Regions from separate parts of the Micromonospora sp. NPDC023737 genome, predicted to be linked through region 2. Evidence: riboswitches for the same ligand, from Rfam matches in the RefSeq annotation. Region 2 holds a riboswitch; the other holds the start of a gene.
The links. A riboswitch is a leader RNA that binds a small molecule or an ion and turns the genes downstream of it on or off. The one in region 2 is predicted to bind cobalamin.
Positions count from the first base shown of each region.

Region 1: linked by a shared signal. The riboswitch ahead of cobN (cobaltochelatase subunit CobN) and the one ahead of AB0F98_RS12390 (ribonucleoside-diphosphate reductase subunit alpha) in region 2 are both predicted to bind cobalamin.

Region 1 covers NZ_JBFAAL010000013.1:94,158-100,251, reverse strand. Annotated here, with positions in the region: gene AB0F98_RS24315 (magnesium chelatase subunit D family protein) at 1-1,263, opposite strand, end outside; gene cobN (cobaltochelatase subunit CobN) at 1,260-4,928, opposite strand; cobalamin riboswitch at 5,268-5,397, opposite strand; gene AB0F98_RS24305 (MBL fold metallo-hydrolase) at 5,725-6,094, shown strand, end outside.
Region 2 covers NZ_JBFAAL010000004.1:265,199-271,292, reverse strand. Annotated here, with positions in the region: gene AB0F98_RS12395 (ribonucleotide-diphosphate reductase subunit beta) at 1-98, opposite strand, end outside; gene AB0F98_RS12390 (ribonucleoside-diphosphate reductase subunit alpha) at 167-2,557, opposite strand; cobalamin riboswitch at 2,679-2,897, opposite strand; cobalamin riboswitch at 3,152-3,324, shown strand; gene AB0F98_RS12385 (energy-coupling factor ABC transporter permease) at 3,353-4,030, shown strand; gene AB0F98_RS12380 (energy-coupling factor ABC transporter substrate-binding protein) at 4,027-4,347, shown strand; gene cbiQ (cobalt ECF transporter T component CbiQ) at 4,348-5,091, shown strand; gene AB0F98_RS12370 (ATP-binding cassette domain-containing protein) at 5,085-5,930, shown strand; gene nhaA (Na+/H+ antiporter NhaA) at 6,084-6,094, shown strand, end outside.

The DNA of each region.
Region 1 (6,094 bases), on a different contig from region 2:
CGCGGGGCCGGACTCGGCCCGCGCGTCCGGGTCCGGCGCGGACGGCTCCTCCCCGCCGTCCGCACAGGCCTCGGCCTCCCCGCCGGTCGGGCCGTGCCCGTCCCGGCCGGCCGTTGCGTCGCCGCCCGCCGGTCCGGTCGCGTCGCCCGGCGGATGCCCGTCGCCCGGGCCACCACCGGGCCCGCCGCCGGACGGTCCGCCGTCCGGAGCGCCGCCGGACGGTCCACCCGGCGGATCGTCGTCGGGTTCGTCGTCGCCGGCGCGTTCGAGCGCCTCGTCGAGCCGTTTCTCGTCCAACCCCGGCGTGTCGAACGGGTCGCGGCGCCGCCGGTGCGGCAGTGCCAGCCGGGCGGCCGCCCGCACGTCCTCGACGCCGACCTGGTCCCGGCCGTGCCAGGCGGCGTGTGCGATGGCGGTACGCGCGGTGACGATGTCGGCCCGCATGCCGTCCACGTCGAACGCGGCGCAGACCTCGGCGATCTGCCGCAGCGCGGCGTCCGGCAGGCGTACCGCGCCGAGCCGCCGCCGCGCCCCGGCCACCCGGCCGGCGATCTCCGCGTCCGCGTCCGCCCAGCGAGCGGCGAAGCCGGCCGGGTCGGCGTCGGCGGCGAGCCGGCGGCGGACGACCTCGGCCCGGATCGCGGGTTCGCGGCTCGCGGCCACCTCGACGGTGAGACCGAACCGGTCGAGCAGCTGCGGACGCAGCTCCCCCTCCTCCGGGTTCATCGTGCCGACCAGCAGGAACCGCGCGGCGTGGCTGACCGAGACGCCTTCCCGCTCGACGTGGCTGCGGCCCATCGCGGCGGCGTCGAGCAGCAGGTCGACCAGGTGGTCGTGGAGCAGGTTGACCTCGTCGACGTAGAGCACCCCGCGGTGCGCGGCGGCGAGCAGTCCCGGCTCGAAGGCGCGCACGCCCTCACCGAGCGCCTTCTCCAGGTCCAGCGAACCGACCACCCGGTCCTCGGCGGCGCCGACGGGCAGCTCCACCAGCCGCGCCGGACGCCGCTCGGCGACGGCGTCGGCCGGGTGCGGACCGTCCGGGCAGCCGGGGTCGGAAGCGCCCGGGTCGCACTGGAACCGGCAGCCCGCCACCTGGTCCACCGGGGGCAGCAGGGCGGCCAGCGCCCGCACCGCGGTGGACTTGGCGGTGCCCTTCTCGCCGCGTACCAGCACGCCGCCGATGGCCGGGCTGACCGCGTTGAGCAGCAGGGCGAGCCGCATGTCGTCCATGCCGAGCACGGCGCTGAACGGGAACGTGGTCATGCCCGGTCCTCCAGATCACCCTCGCTGGTCAGGTACGTCTCCCGGAGCCGTTCCAGGGTCGCGGGGTCGGGCTCGGCCCAGAGCCCCCGATCGGCGGCCTCCAACAACCGCTCGGTGATGCCGCGCAGCGCCCACGGGTTCGACTCGGTGAGGAACTCCCGCGTGGTCGGGTCGAAGACGTACGCGGCGGCGAGCTGCTCGTACATCCAGTCGTCGACCACACCTGCGGTCGCGTCGTAGCCGAACAGGTAGTCCACGGTGGCGGCCAGCTCGAACGCGCCCTTGTAGCCGTGCCGGCGCATCGCGGCGATCCACCTCGGGTTCACCACCCGGGCGCGGAACACCCGGCGGGTCTCCTCGCCCAACGTCCGGGTACGCACGTCGTGCGGCATCGCCGAGTCGCCCACGTACGCGGCCGGCGCGGCGCCGGTGAGGTGACGCACCATCGCCACCATCCCGCCGTGGTACTGGAAGTAGTCGTCGGAGTCGACGATGTCGTGTTCGCGGGTGTCCTGGTTCTTCACCGCGACCGCGATGCGGGCGAAGGAGCGTTCCATGTCGACCCGCGCCTCCCGCCCGTCCAGCCCCCGGCCGTACGCGTACCCGCCCCAGACCGCGTACACCTCGGCCAGGTCGGCGTCGCTGCGCCAGTTCCGGGCGTCGATCAACGGCAGCAGGCCGGCCCCGTACGCGCCGGGTTTCGAGCCGAAGATGCGGGCGGTGGCCCGGCGCTCGTCGCCGTGCTCGGCCACGTCGGCGGCGACGTGGGCGCGGACGAAGTTGTCCTCGTGCGGCTCGTCGAGGGCGGCGACCTGCCGGACCGCGTCGTCGAGCAGGGCGACCACGTGCGGGAAGGCGTCCCGGAAGAAGCCGGAGATCCGTACGGTGACGTCGACCCGGGGGCGGCCCAGTTCGGCCAGCGGCACCACCTCGACGCCGGTGACCCGGCGGGAGCGGTCGTCCCAGGTGGGGCGGCAGCCGATCAACGCGAGGACCTCGGCGATGTCGTCGCCCTGGGTACGCATGGCGCTGGTGCCCCAGACGGTGAGCCCGACCGAACGCGGGTACTCGCCGGTGTCGGCGAGGTGCCGGGCCAGCAGCGAGTCCGCGAGCGCCACCCCGACGTCCCAGGCGTTGCGGCTGGGGATGGCCTTCGGGTCGACGGAGTAGAAGTTGCGCCCGGTGGGCAGCACGTTGACCAGGCCACGCGTCGGCGAGCCGGAGGGCCCGGGCGGCACGAACCGGCCGTCCAGGGCGGCCAGGGTGTGCGCCAGCTCGTCGGTGGTCCGGTCGAGCCGGGGCACCAGTTCGGTGGCGGCGAAGCGCAGCAGGGCGGTCGCGTCCGGCAGATCCCGGCCGGTGACCTCCGCGACCACCGCGTCGGCCTTCTCGACGTCCCAGCCGAGGGTCTCCATGCCGACGACGAGCCGACGCGCGAGGGCCTCGATGAGGTCGACCGCGTCGGCGGCGGTGACGGCCGGCCCGGTCACCGTGTCGGTCAGCGCGGCGGGGACGTCCAGCCGTGCGCCCGGCGCGGCGAGCAACGCCGCCTCGTCCAGCCCGTAGCCGGCGGCCAGGGCCTGCCGCAGCCCGGGCAGGGCGCGACTGCCGCCCCACACCTGCGGCGCCCGCAGCACGGCGAGGACCAGGTTCACGCGGACGTCGCCGGTCGGCGCGGCGGCGAGCACGTGCAGACCGTCGCGGATCTGCACGTCCTTGACCTCGCAGAGGTACCCGTCGAGGTGGAGCACGAAGTCGTCGAAGTCCTCGGCGGCGGGCATCTGTTCGGTGTGCAGGTCGTGGTGCAGCTCGGCGGCGCGCACGAGCTGCCAGATCTGCGCCTGCACGGTCGGCACCTTGGCCGGGTCGAGGGCCTGCACTGTCGCGTACTCGTCGAGCAGCTGCTCCAGCTTGGCCAGGTCGCCGTACGTCTCGGCCCGCGCCATCGGCGGTACCAGGTGGTCGACGACCACCGCGTGTGCGCGGCGCTTGGCCTGCGTACCTTCCCCGGGATCGTTGACGATGAACGGGTAGACCAGCGGCAGGTCGCCGAGGACGGCGTCCGGGGCGCAGTCGGCGGCCAGCCCGAGGCCCTTGCCGGGCAGCCATTCGAGGGTGCCGTGCTTGCCGAGGTGCACCACCGCGTCGGCGCCGAAGCCACCGTCGGTGGGCGGGGCGGCCAGCCACCGGTACGCGGCCAGGTAGTGGTGGCTGGGCGGCAGGTCCGGGTCGTGGTAGATGGCGATGGGGTTCTCGCCGAAGCCGCGCGGCGGCTGGATGAGCAGCACCACGTTGCCGAAGCGCAGCCCGGCCAGTACGACGTCGCCGCCGTCGGTGTACAGCTCGCCGGGCGGCTCGCCCCAGTGCGTGCGCATCCGCTCGCGCAGCGCGGCCGGCACCTCGTCGAACCAGCGTCGGTAGACCTCGCCGGGCACCCGCGCCTCGGCGGCGGCGAGCTGCTCGGGGGTGAGCCACTCGACGTCGTGGCCTCCGGCGGCGATCAGGGCGTGGATCAGGGCGTCGCCGTCGTCCGGTGGTGGCGCGTCGCCCAGGTCGTAGCCGGCGTCGGCCAGTGCGCCGAGCAGCCGCACCGCCGAGGCGGGGGTGTCCAGGCCGACGGCGTTGCCGACCCGGGAGTGCTTCGTCGGGTACGAGCTGAGCACGATCGCGAGGCGCTTGTCGGCGTTCGGCAACCGGCGCAGCCGGGCCTGCCGCACCGCGATGCCGGCGACCCGGGCGGCGCGCTCCGGGTCCGCGGCGTAGACGGAGAGGCCGTCGGCGTCGATCTGCTTGAACGAGAACGGCACGGTGATGATCCGGCCGTCGAACTCCGGTACGGCCACCTGCATGGCGGCGTCCAGCGGGGTCAGCCCGGCGTCGGAGCCGGCCCACTGCTCGCGGGTGCTGGTGAGCAGCAACGCCTGGACCACCGGCACGTCGAGCGCGGCGAGCGCGCCGACGTCCCAGGCGTCCTCGTCGCCGCCGGCGGAGGCGTCCGCCGCGACCGCGCCGCCGGCCGCGAGCACCGTGACCAGCAGTGTGTCGCAGCGGGCGAGCAGCGCCAGCGGACCGGCGCCTTCGGTCAGGCCACGCAGCGATCCGCAGTAGACGGGCAGCGCGTTCGCGCCGGCCGCCTCCACCGCGTCGGCGAGGGTGTCCACGAAGGCGGTGTTGCCGGCGAGCGCGTGCGCCCGGTAGAAGACGATGCCGACGGTCGGCCGGTCCGGTTCGGTGGCCCGGTCCCCGTGGACGCCGTACGCCGGGGTGGGCGCGGGCGGCGCGAAGCTCTCGCCGGTGAGCAGCACCGTGTCGGAGAGGAACCGGGCCAGCTGGGCGAGGTTCTCCGGGCCACCCTCGACCAGGTACGCCAGGGCCTGGGTCGCGACGCCGGCGGGCAGGGTGGAGGCCGCCATGAGCTCCGCGTCCGGCGTCGGCTCGCCGCTCAGCACGACCGTCGGCACGCCGGAGCCGAGCACCGTGGCCAGGCCGTCCGGCCACGCCGGTCGGCCGCCGAGGAGCCGTACGACGGCGACGTCCACCCCGTCGAGCAGCGCGGGCACGGACTCGGCGTCGACGCGGGCCGGGTTGGCCAGCCGGTAGTCGGCGCCGCTGGCGCGGGCGGCGAGCAGGTCGGTGTCGGAGGTGGAGAGCAACAGGGTACGCACGGATGGCTCCGGAGAGTGACGCCCGGGTCGCCGTACCGGCGGTCGGGCTGAGGGAGTGGATGGTGCGGGGTTCAGCGGAGGCGGCCAGCCGGCCGGGGCCGGCCGTTCACCGTCGACGTGCCGTACGGGTCAACCGGCGCGGCCGGAAGCGCCCGCGGACCGTCCGATGTGGTCGGTCGAGGTGGCAGCGCCGGGGTCGGCGGCGCGGCGGGCGCGATATCGCAAGGGTGCGCTGATGGCTGCGGGCCGGTCACGGCAATCGCCGTCGGCGCGGTGGACGCGGTGCGTCATCGGGTCCTCCTCGGGTTTCCACGCCCTGGGGTCACATCCCGACGGCCGAAGTATCCTGGCTCCCGGATCGATGCTCACCCCCGGCCTTCCAACCGCGCACGCACGGCCGTGACTCACGAGGGGGGATCGCTCCCCGGTGACAGTGGCGGGACCGCGCCGGAATCGCACCGGCTTCCTTCACTGCCGTCAGGCCGCGAATGCTGCCACACCCGTCGCGGCCGGTCAACGCCGCCCCGACCGGGCGACCAGCACCGAGCGCATCCCCACACGTCGGCGAAAGGCATCGAGGTTCGTCGTCCTGACGTAGTGTCCGACGCCTATCGCCTCGACGCTCGCGGGACCTCCGCCACCGACCTCCGGCGGCCTCCTCCGGTACCGACGCCGACAGCGGCGGGGCGGCGCGTAACCGCTGGCCGGTCGGCAGATGACGGGCCGCACGGCCTACGATCGACCGTCGAAGGGCAAGCGTCCACGGTCGATCCGGGGGGAGATCGCCATCATCGGTATGCGGTTCCACCGTCTCGCCGGGCGGGTGTGGGTCTGCCCCGGCGATCCCGACCCGGCGGCCGTCCAGGCCGGCGTCGCAGTGGTGGCCGACGAACGCGGCAGTGTGATGATCGACGCGGGGCAGAGCCCGGCACACGCCCGCGAGATCCGCGCCGCCCTGCGCGAGGCGGGGCTGCCGGAACCGCGCTGGCTCGTCTACACCCACCACCACTGGGACCACGTGTGGGGCGCCTGCGCCTGGCCCGGCGTGGAGATCGTCGGGCACGTGACCGGCCAGGAGCTGCTACGCGCGGAGGCCGCCCGGCCCTGGAGCCACCGTTACCTGCGCGAGCAGGTCCGGGCCAACCCACGGCTCGCCCCGAGTTTCC
Region 2 (6,094 bases):
TGCAGGTCGACCTCCTCGACGGTCCAGGTGTTCTTGATGGCGTCCTTGAACCGGTCGAAGAAGTGCGGGTAGCGCATCGGCCGCAGGGTCAGGTCCATGCCGGGGTCGAGCAGCAGGTGCCGCTCACCGGTGCCGGTGCTGTCGGTACGTGGTTCAGGGATCGTGGTCACTGGCAGGCCTCGCAGCTCTCGGGGTTTTCCAGGGAGCAGGCCAGCGCCTCGTCGTCGCTCACCGCGACGACCGGCTTGACCGCCTGACCGACGGCGACGGTGGCCTGCTGGATGCGCGTCGCCGGACGCGAGCGCAGGTAGTAGGTGGTCTTCAGCCCGGACTTCCAGGCGTAGAGGTACATCGACGACAACTTGCCGATGGTCGGCGAGCCCATGAACAGGTTCAGCGACTGCGACTGGTCGATGTAGGGCGCACGCGCGGCGGCGAGGTCGATCAGTGCCCGCTGCGGCAGCTCCCAGGCGGTGCGGAACAGCTCCCGCACCTCCGGCGGCAACTCGGCGATGCCCTGCACCGACCCCTCGGCACGCTTGATCTGCTCCCGGATCGCCGGCGTCCACAGCCCGCGCGCCTTCAGCTCACGGACCAGGTACGTGTTGATCTGCAGGAACTCGCCGGACATGGTCTCTCGCTTGAACAGGTTGGACACCTGCGGCTCGATGCACTCGTAGCACCCGGCGATCGAGGCGATCGTCGCGGTCGGGGCGATTGCGACCAGCAGCGAGTTGCGTAGCCCGTGCGTGGCCACCGTTTCCCGCAGCGCGGCCCACCGTCCGGTCTGCGTGGGCTCGGCACCCCACAGGTCCGGGTGCAGGTCGCCGTTGGCGGCGCGGGTCTCGGCGTACGCCGGGTGCGGACCGAACCGCTTCGCGAGCCCGGCCGACGTCTCCAGCGCGGTCAGGAGGATCTCCTCCTGCACCCGGGTGGAGAGCTCCCGGGCCTGCGCCGAGTCGAACGGCAGTCGCAGGGTGAAGAACGCGTCCTGCAAGCCCATCAGGCCCAGCCCGACCGGTCGCCAGCGCGGGTTCGACGCCGCCGCCTGCTCCGCCGGGTAGTAGTTGATGTCGATCACCCGGTCCAGGAACAGCACGGCGGTGCGCACCGTCGAGCGCAGCTTCTCCCAGTGGACGCCGTCGGCGCTGACGTGCGCGCCGAGGTTGACCGAGCCCAGGTTGCACACCGCGGTCTCGGCGTCGTTGTTGACCTCGAGGATCTCGGTGCACAGGTTGGACAGGTGGATCGTGTTTCCCGGTGCGCCGGTCTGGTTCGACAGCCGGTTGGAGGGGTCCTTGAACGTCATCCACCCGTTGCCGGTCTGCGCGAGGGTGCGCATCATCCGCCCGTACAGCTCCCGGGCCTTGACCGTCTTGACGGCCTTCTTCTCGGCCGCGCGGTACGCCTCGTCGAACTCGTCGCCGTACAGGTCGGGCAGCTCCGGCGCCTCGGTCGGGTCGATCAGCGACCAGTCGCCGTCCGCCTCGACCCGGCGCATGAACTCGTCCGGGATCCAGTTGGCCAGGTTCAGGTTGTGCGTACGCCGCGACTCCTCACCGGTGTTGTCGCGCAGCTCGAGGAACTCCTCGATGTCCGGGTGCCACGGCTCCAGGTAGACGCAGGCCGCGCCCTTGCGCCGGCCGCCCTGGTTGACCGCGGCGACGCCGGCGTCGAGGGTCTTGAGGAACGGCACGATGCCGTTCGACCTGCCGTTGGTGCCACGGATCAGCGCGCCACGGCCCCGTACCCGCGACCAGGAGATCCCGATGCCACCGGAGAACTTCGACAGCCGTGCCACCTGGTGGTACCGCTCGTAGATCGAGTCCAACTCGTCGCGGGGCGAGTCGACCAGGAAGCAGGACGACATCTGCGTGTGCCGGGTACCTGAGTTGAACAGGGTCGGCGAGCTCGGCAGGTACGCCAGCGACGACATCAACCGGTAGAACTCGATCGCCTCCGCCGGCGTCTCGGAGAGCCCGCAGGCCACCCGCAGCAGCCAGTACTGCGGTGTCTCCACCACCAGCCGCGAATCCGGGTGGCGCAGCAGGTACCGGTCCGCGACCGTACGCAGGCCGAAGTACTCGAACCGCAGATCACCGGTCGGGTCCACGGCTTCGTCGAGCTCGCGTGCGTTGCGGGCCACGAACGCGGCCGTGTCGTCACCGATCAGACCCAGGCCGTGGGCGTACCGGATGGACTGGCTGAAGCTCGTCACGTCCTGCCCGCGGACCTCCTTGTCCACGTACGCGGCCAGCAACCGCGCCGCCAGCCTGGAATACTGCGGCTCCTCGCCGATCAGCTCGGCCGCCGTCTGGATGGACAGCTTGTCCAGCTCCTCGGTGGTCGCACCGTCGTAGAGCCCGCTGATCGTCTTCGTGGCGACCCGCAGCGGGTCCACCTCGTCCAGATCGCTGACCCACCGCTCGACCGCCTTGACGATCTTGTTGACGTCCACCGGCTCGGTGTCGCCGTCGCGCTTGCGCACCCGCATCGCCTGCCGGCGCTGCTCCGGCGCGTCCGAACCGGACCCGGACCTCTCCCACACGACCGTCATGCCGCCTCCTCGCCTGTCTCCGATGGCCTCGGGCACGCGGGAGAACGCCATGGCGACGGCGGGGTTTGCCGGTCCACTTGATGGCGTCGGTCGTCCCACGCGACCTCCGACCGCCGTCCGCGAACGCGTACGGCGCGCTGGCAGGTCTTCGGACTCGCGGGCGTGACCGGGACACCCGGTCGCCTACTGGCCGTCGCTTCCCGGGCCGGCGAGGCCCAGTGCTTGATGACGGCGTTCGTTCCCACTCACCGCTGCGGGGCAGTCCCGGATTCCCACCGGGTTCCCTCTTGCCTCGGCCGCACCGTGCAGGTACGGCCGAACCAGCTGCGTGGGACACCATATATGCCGCCATCCTTGGGATGGCAACACTAGATGTTCCGTCAGCGTGTCGCCTTTCTCACCGTCGCCGGATCGTGTCGCGCGGCCCGCGATCCGGTCGTCACCAGTCGGGCGGCCAGGACCCGCTCACGCCGTGCCCGGCGGGTACGTCGCCCTCCGAACGACGTGGACCGGAGCCGATGCCGCGGCCGTGAGCGGCCAGGCGGTGTCGGTCACGGCACCTCTCGGCCGCTTGCCCCGCTCGGCGCTCGCCCGATAGCCTCTCGCCGTCAAGGTGCACGGGAAGCCGGTGGGATACCGGCGCGGCCCTCGCCACTGTGACCGGGTAGCGATCTCCGAAGACGCCACTGGGCCCATCCGGGCCTGGGAAGGCCGGAGTGAGCGTCGATCCGGGAGCCAGGAGACCGGCCTTGACAAGTGATCTCATCCACGAGGTGCTGGAGAGGAAGGTCGTCGATGCACATCGCCGAGGGGTACCTGCCCCCGGTGCAGGCCGCGGCGTGGTTCGCGGTGTCCGCACCGTTCGTCGTCCATGGCAGCCGGGCGCTGGTCCAGCAGGTTCGCCGGGATCCGGAGACGAAACTGCTGCTCGGAGCAGCGGGAGCCTTCACGTTCGTGCTGTCCGCGTTGAAGATTCCGTCGGTCACGGGCTCGTGCTCGCATCCGACCGGCACCGGGCTGGGCGCGGTGCTGTTCCGGCCACCGGTGATGAGTGTGCTGGGCGGCATCGTGCTGCTCTTCCAGGCGGTGTTGCTGGCCCACGGCGGGCTGAGCACGCTGGGTGCCAACATCTTCTCGATGGCGATCGTCGGGCCGTGGGTCGCGTACGCGGTGTACGCGCTGATCCGCCGGGTCGGTGGCAGCCTGGACGTGGCTGTCTTCGCGGCCGCGGCGCTGGGCGATCTGGCCACCTACTGCGTCACCAGCGTCCAGTTGGCGCTGGCGTTCCCCGACCCGGCGACCGGGTTCCTCGGCGCGTTGGTGAAGTTCGGCGGCATCTTCGCGCTGACCCAGATTCCGCTGGCGATCAGCGAGGGGCTGCTCTCCGTGCTGGTGGTACGGCTGCTGACCCGGGTCAGCGGGGATGACCTGCGCCGGGTCGGAGTGTTGCGGACGCCGGCGGTGCAGGCATGAAGCGCTTCTCCCGGGTCAACCTGCTCCTGCTGCTCGTGGTGCTGCTCTTGGCGGTGGCGCCGGTGGCGCTCGGACTCGGATCGGGCGACGAGCCGTTCGCCGGGGCGGACGCGCTCGCCGAGCAGGCGATCGTCGACAACCACCCCGACTACGAGCCGTGGTTCTCCCCGATCTACGAACCACCCTCGGGTGAGGTGGAGTCGGCACTGTTCGCCCTCCAGGCCGCGCTGGGCGCCGGCTTCCTCGGCTACTACTTCGGAGTCGCGCGGACCCGGCAGCGGCTGCGGGGCTCCGCCGCGAAGCCGCCGCGCGAATAGGTGTTCGCCCTCGACATCGCGGCGCACACCGGACCGTGGCGGTCACGGCACCCCGCCGAGAAGGCGATGCTGTCGCTCGGGCTGCTCGCCTGCGCCGTGGCCCTGCCGCCGTGGCCGGGCGCGCTCTTCTCGGGTGGCGCGGCGGCGGTGCTGCTGGTCGGGCCAGCCCGGGTGTCACCGGCCGTGGTGCTGCGGGCGGCGCGGGTGCCGCTGCTGTTCGTCGCCACGTCGACGGTGCCGCTACTGGTCACCATGCACGCGACGGCGCGGCTGGCGGTCAACGCCGCAGGCGTCGTACCGGCGGCGCAGACGGCCGGCCGGTCGGTGGCGGCGCTGATCTGCCTGCTGCTGTTCAGCGCCACCACGCCGCTGTCGGACGTACTGCCGAGGCTGCACCGGCTGGGAGTTCCCCCGGCCGTCACAGAGGTCGCCGCGCTGACGTACCGGATGCTCTTCCTCCTGGTGGACAGCGTGCGCGCGGTCCGGGAGGCGCAGGCGGCGCGGCTCGGCTTCCGGACCTGGCGCACCGCCTACCGCTCGCTCGCAGGGCAGGCGGGGGCGATCTTCGTACGGGCGTTCAGCCGGGCACGGCGCCTGGAGGAGGGATTGGCGTTGCGTGGATACACCGGTTCACTCGCGGTGCAGGTGGAGGCCCGGCGGGTGTCGGCGCCGTTCGTGGCGGCGACCGTGGCGCTGCTCGTGCTGATAGTCGCGCTGAGCGCCGTGGTGAGGTGGCAGTGGTGAGCGGCCCGCTGCTCGAGTTCTCCGGGGTGCACTTCGCCTACCAGCCGGACCGTCCCGTCCTGACCGGCGCGGACCTCCGCGTCGAGGCGGGTCAGCGGCTGGCCGTGGTCGGGCCCAACGGTGGCGGCAAGACGACCCTGTTCCGGCTCGCCGCCGGCTCGCTGACGCCGGGCTCCGGCCACGTCGCGGTCGCCGGCACCCGGGTACGGCACAACCGGGCGGGTCTACGAGCGGTACGACAGCAGGTGCAACTGGTCTTGCAGGACCCGGACGACCAGCTCTTCTCCGCCAGCGTCCGTCAGGACGTCTCCTTCGGGCCGGTCAATCTCGGGCTGGCTCCGGAGGAGATTCGGCGCCGCTGCGACGAGGCGTTGGCGGCGCTCGGGGTGGCGGCGCTCGCCGACCGCCCGACCCACCTGCTCTCCTACGGTCAGCGCAAACGGGTGGCCATCGCCGGGGCGGTCGCGATGCGTCCCCGGCTGCTCATCCTGGACGAGCCGACCGCCGGGCTCGACCCGGCCGGGGTGGAGGCGCTGCTGCAGACGTTGGACGACCTGCACGCCGGGGGCACGACCGTGGTGCTGTCCACCCACGACGTCGACCTCGCCTTCCGCTGGGCGACCGCGGTGGCGGTGGTCGCCGGCGGGGGTGTGCGGATGATGCCGGCAGCCGAAGGTCTGGCCGACACCGGGCTCCTCGCCGCGGCGGACCTGCTGCCCGCCTGGGCTCCGCTGGTGCACCGGGTGCTCGACCGGGTCCCCGGGCTGGCCGGGGCCCGCCCCGGCTCCGCCGCCGAGCTCGCCGCGCTGCTCACCGCCGAGGCGCGAGCAGGTAGCTGACGGGCGGCCGTCGCACCGACGCACCGGGACCACCGGCTGCTCCTCCCGGCAGGGCACCGGGGTGCAGTGCATTCCGCCGAGTCGACCCGGTCAGCCGGTTACGGTGAATTGCCCGATTCCTGAGCGGCTGACGAGACGGTCGAGGAGACTGCGATGACGAGAGG